2 regions of the Peribacillus sp. NPDC046944 genome follow, and region 2 is predicted to be linked to the other one. Evidence: riboswitches for the same ligand, from Rfam matches in the RefSeq annotation. Region 2 holds a riboswitch; the other holds the start of a gene.

Region 1 (2,466 bases), on a different contig from region 2:
GATAAGTACTTACCGAATGAAACGGGTTCAAATGCTAAACGTTTAATCCAGGAATATAAAACTCCGATTATTTTCACTCCTCATAGCGGAGGGATACTCGCCCTACAGGTTTTTAACGAAAAAGAGAATTTCATCATCGGTGCCTATTCGAGTGAACCAGCTATCACGGAAAGCGGAAATTCATTAACAGTGAGGATCCCGCCAAATTATGAAGGGTATATTGAACCGTTTTCTACGTATGCAATGGAAAACTTCGGCAAAAAGATTGCGGCATTGCCACCATCTTCCCAGTACGGGAAAGACTGGGCGGAAAACCTACTTCCTCATTGGGAAAAACAAGGTGGTAAAGTCGTCTATAATGCCTCAATTGATTTTTCTAAAGAAACGGATTTCTTCACGACTGTTACAAATGCTCTAAAAGAAAAGCCTGATGTCCTTTTCATCGGTGGGGCGTCAGAGCCTACGGCCAAGGTTGCAAAACAAGCAAGAGAACTAGGTTTTAAAGGCGGTTTCATTATTATGGACCAGGCGAAACTGGATCAAATGAAGCCTATTGCCGGTTCATACGAAACATTGGAAGGTTCGATAGGTGTTCTTCCGCTTATCAACTCCAATGAAGAAGCAGCACCGGCATTCATTGATAAATATAAAAAAATTTATAAGGAAGATGCTAGTTCTGAAGTGGGGTTGAATTACATTGCTATGTATGCCTTTGTGGAGGCAATGAAAGCGGCAGGAACAGTCGATGATGTGAAAGCCATCCGTGAACATATGCAGGATGGGCTGACAAATACGGCACCTGAACAGAAAATTTATAATATACCTTCGATTGACGAAAATGGTGGATTCGCAGCAAAAGTCGTTGTAGGAGCGGTAGAAGATGGGAAAGTAGTACCCATCAGTGTAGAAGAGTGAAGTGTCATGTGCTTTCACACTAGCTACCTTTACGCCCCGAAGACTAAAAACTAATGCATTCAATAAGTTTATAAAAATCTTTAATACTTTACCTTGCGAAAACTCTTAAAATGCTGTACTCTTATATTTGCTTTGAAAAAATGAATATTTCTTACTTCTTATCAAGAGAGACTGAGGGACTGGCCCGAAGATGTCTCGGCAGCAGACTTATTTAGAGTGCTGTGCCAAATCCAGCAGGCGATCGACCTGAAAGATAAGAGGAGTGTTTATAGATTAAAAGACCTCTTCTTGTAATAAAACGGAAGAGGTCTTTTTGTACTCATAGGATAGGAATCTGTTCTTGATGGTATGTTACTGATTTTATAATCAAGCCCATATTAAAATGAAGGGATGCCGGAAAATTTAGAGAGTCCAAAAAGAGTATCCATTACCATGCAAAAATAATAAAGAGGTGTACATCATGAGTTTAGACAATAAAGGGAATCCATGGGCTTTAACGCCGTTTATCGTTTTTTTGATATTATTTATAGGTTCAGGTGTTATTACAAAAGATTTTTACACATTTCCAGTGATTGTTGCCATTGCCATTGCATCTGCTGCGGCACTGGCAATGAATCGAAAGGAATCATTCAATCACAAAGTAGAAATCTTTTGTAAAGGTGCCGGGGATTCAAATATTATGTTGATGGTTGTCATATTCCTATTGGCTGGGGCTTTTTCGGAAGTGGCAAATGGGATGGGAGCCGTAGCGTCTACGGTGAATCTAGCACTTTCGATCGTTCCGCAAAATCTATTAATGGTGGGGTTATTTATTATCGCCTGTTTTATCTCATTATCTATGGGGACAAGTATGGGAACGATAGTAGCTTTAGCACCAATTGGAGTAGGAATTAGTGGACAAACCGATATTTCAGTTGCCCTTTCCATGGCTGCGGTCATTGGTGGCGCCATGTTCGGTGATAATCTTTCTTTCATTTCGGATACGACTATAGCAGCTGTACGTATACAGGGAACGAAAATGAAAGACAAATTCAAAGTGAACTTTTTTATTGTTTTACCTGCTGCGATAATTACATGTGTTATCCTTGGTTTTCTGACAATGGGTGAACAAGCTACAATCTCTGGAGAAGCCTACAGTTGGGTCAAAATTCTACCTTACCTTTGTGTTCTAGTGGCAGCATTAGCGGGAATCAATGTATTCTTGGTTCTCTCTATCGGCATTGTCTTTGCTGGAATCATCGGTTTAGCGGATGGTAGTTATCATGCAATGGAGGTTATTCAAAAAGCAGGAGATGGAATGGCTGGGATGTATGAAATCTCCTTCTTAGCAATCTTGATTGCAGGCATGGTTTCGGTTATCAAACATAACGGTGGCATCGATTATCTACTGAACCTCGTGACGAGAAAGAGCAAATCAAAAAAAAGTGCAGAGTTCAGCATCGCGGGATTGGTTGCTTTAACGAATCTTTCAACGGCAAATAATACCATATCCATCATCATTGCTGGTCCACTCGCAAAAAACATTGCCGAAAAGTATGAAATTGATCCCCG
Region 2 (2,466 bases):
TATTAGTGTTTCAAAAATATAAATTCCAATCAAGTTACTTGACTTTTATTTTTCTGATAATTAAGATAATTAATTGAAGTTGCTTAACTGGAAAGGACCCAGATCCTTTGCAGATTTTACATACAGGAGGAATATATATGAGCGAAATTATAATTTTATCAGGCAGCCCTGCTATACCATCAAGAACAGATATTTCATTAAAATATATCCAAACGTTGGTGGAAAAAGAAGGATTTACAACGGACTATCATTCTATTACCGAGTTTTCTGCAAACGACTTATTCCAAGGTCGTTATGATAGCGAGGATATTCTAAGACTTTCAGAAAAGATTAAGCAAGCTACTGGTATCATTATTGGTTCACCTGTCTATAAGGCATCTTATACAGGAGTGTTGAAAGCTCTAATTGATTTATTACCCGAGGGCGCGTTTAAGGATAAGCCAGTTTTGCCCATAATGGTTGGGGGAAGCAACAGGCATTTATTGGCTATAGATTATGCGCTGAAACCTCTTATATCAATATTAAAAGGGGAACCGATGCAGGGGTTATACTTTGTGGATAAAGAAATCGATAAGCAGAATCCAAAACATCCGATTAAGGAAATGGAATTACTTGATCGTACAAAGAGTCAAGTAAAGGAATTTGTAGAAGCCATACAAAAAAGAAGAAATTGATGATTTCTTCTTTTTATCTTGACCCTTCCCATCAACGAGTTAAGTTATAGGCTACTTTAAAGGTTTATTCAAGCTTGTTCAGGATGAATGAACCTTTTTTACTGGCTTAACAAATCACTGTAACAAACTTGAACTATTTGTGTATAATAATTGAAGTTAAACCAAAATATTAAACCAAGTTAATTTATATGAAAACTCCATTGACAATGATTTGATATGTGTTAATATTTAAAATAATAAAACTTATCAAGAGCGACGGAGGGATTTGGCCCTTTGAAGTCCAGCAACCTGCATCATGAATGCAAGGTGCTACATCCAACAAAATGTCATCATTTTGGAAGATAAGGTAAATAAGATTACCTTATCAATCTTTCCATCTTGGCATGGAAGGATTTTTCTGATTGATTTTATTAATTTGGGGGAATTCATTTACAAGCTGATCATCTTACGACAAGCTAGTCGACGAGTTTTCTTAAAGGAGGAATAGCCTTGGAAAAGGAAAATCAGCTGGGGGAAATATTTGAAAGGCTGCAAGAAATGCTAAAAACTATGAAATATGGATCCATAACCCTTATCGTTCAGGACGGTAAGGTTATACAAATGGAAAGAAACGAAAAATTGAGAATTAAATAAATGGACTGCTGACTAGAAAACTAGAGGTGGATTTAGCTGATATAAATAGGAAACTATTGGTTAAAGCCGCCTTTTTCATTATAAGAAATGGTGTTTCAAAGGCTTTCAAAGATATCTGCTGTACCATAGGGTGATTCTTAAAAGGGGGTATAGAGTTGGCAGAGCTAGTGGACTATGAAAATATTGATACAGCAACATTACCTTCGTTCCCGGAAGATAGCGATACAAAAGGCGCTTTAGAAGTATTGGAATGGGCAAATTCAGAGTACGGAGATAAACTCATTTATGCCTGTAGTTTTGGGATTGAAGGAATTGTACTGACAGATTTGCTGGCAAAGGTTAATCCTTCCGCCAAAATCGTATTCTTGGATACGGATGTTCATTTCGCTGAGACTTACCAATTAATCGAACAAGTGAAAAATCGTTACCCACGGCTTTCCATTGTAATGAAGAAACCGGAAATGACATTGGAAGAACAAGCCGCTGAATTTGGTGATGAATTATGGCTTCATGACTCAAATCAATGCTGTAACATCCGCAAAATTACGCCGCTCACTGAAGTATTATCAACAGCGACGGCTTGGCTCTCGGGACTGCGCAGGGAGCAATCGGAAACCCGTGCATTGACTGAATATATAAACAAGGACAACAAATTCAAATCTATCAAAATTTGTCCGCTCATTCATTGGACATGGAAAGATGTATGGCGTTATGCGCATAAAAATGGCTTACCATATAATGTACTTCATGATAATGGATATCCAAGTATTGGCTGTAAAACATGTACAGCACCTGCCATTAATGCTGATGATCTTCGTTCAGGACGATGGCAAGGTGCCCAAAAAACAGAATGCGGATTACATTTATCATAATTATAAAAAATTCAGGGGGAAATCAGCATGACCATTAGCTTGCCGCACGGAGGAACATTAATCAATCGCTTTGAACCAGACTATGATTTAACTAAAATAGAACAATCCGTTGAAATTGATGAAATCTCATTAAGCGACTTGGAACTTATAGGGACTGGAGCATACAGCCCCATTGAGGGATTCTTTTCAAAAGAAGACTATCAAACAGTAGTAAAGGATATGAGGCTTAGCAGCGGGCATGTCTGGAGTATTCCTATTACATTACCACTTTCCGCTGATGTGGCAAA

What was found. Region 2 has a riboswitch for S-adenosylmethionine ahead of ACQKIC_RS11300 (YezD family protein). Riboswitches for the same ligand answer to the same signal wherever they lie in the genome.
Region 1: linked by a shared signal. The riboswitch ahead of ACQKIC_RS15785 (Na+/H+ antiporter NhaC family protein) and the one ahead of ACQKIC_RS11300 (YezD family protein) in region 2 are both predicted to bind S-adenosylmethionine.

The regions. Positions count from the first base shown of each region.
Region 1 is NZ_JBNNML010000008.1:161,016-163,481, forward strand. Features, by position in the region: gene ACQKIC_RS15780 (ABC transporter substrate-binding protein) at 1-915, shown strand, start outside; SAM riboswitch class I at 1,071-1,175, shown strand; gene ACQKIC_RS15785 (Na+/H+ antiporter NhaC family protein) at 1,376-2,466, shown strand, end outside.
Region 2 is NZ_JBNNML010000005.1:168,046-170,511, reverse strand. Features, by position in the region: gene ssuE (NADPH-dependent FMN reductase) at 138-674, shown strand; SAM riboswitch class I at 915-1,022, shown strand; gene ACQKIC_RS11300 (YezD family protein) at 1,191-1,307, shown strand; gene ACQKIC_RS11295 (phosphoadenylyl-sulfate reductase) at 1,475-2,179, shown strand; gene sat (sulfate adenylyltransferase) at 2,207-2,466, shown strand, end outside.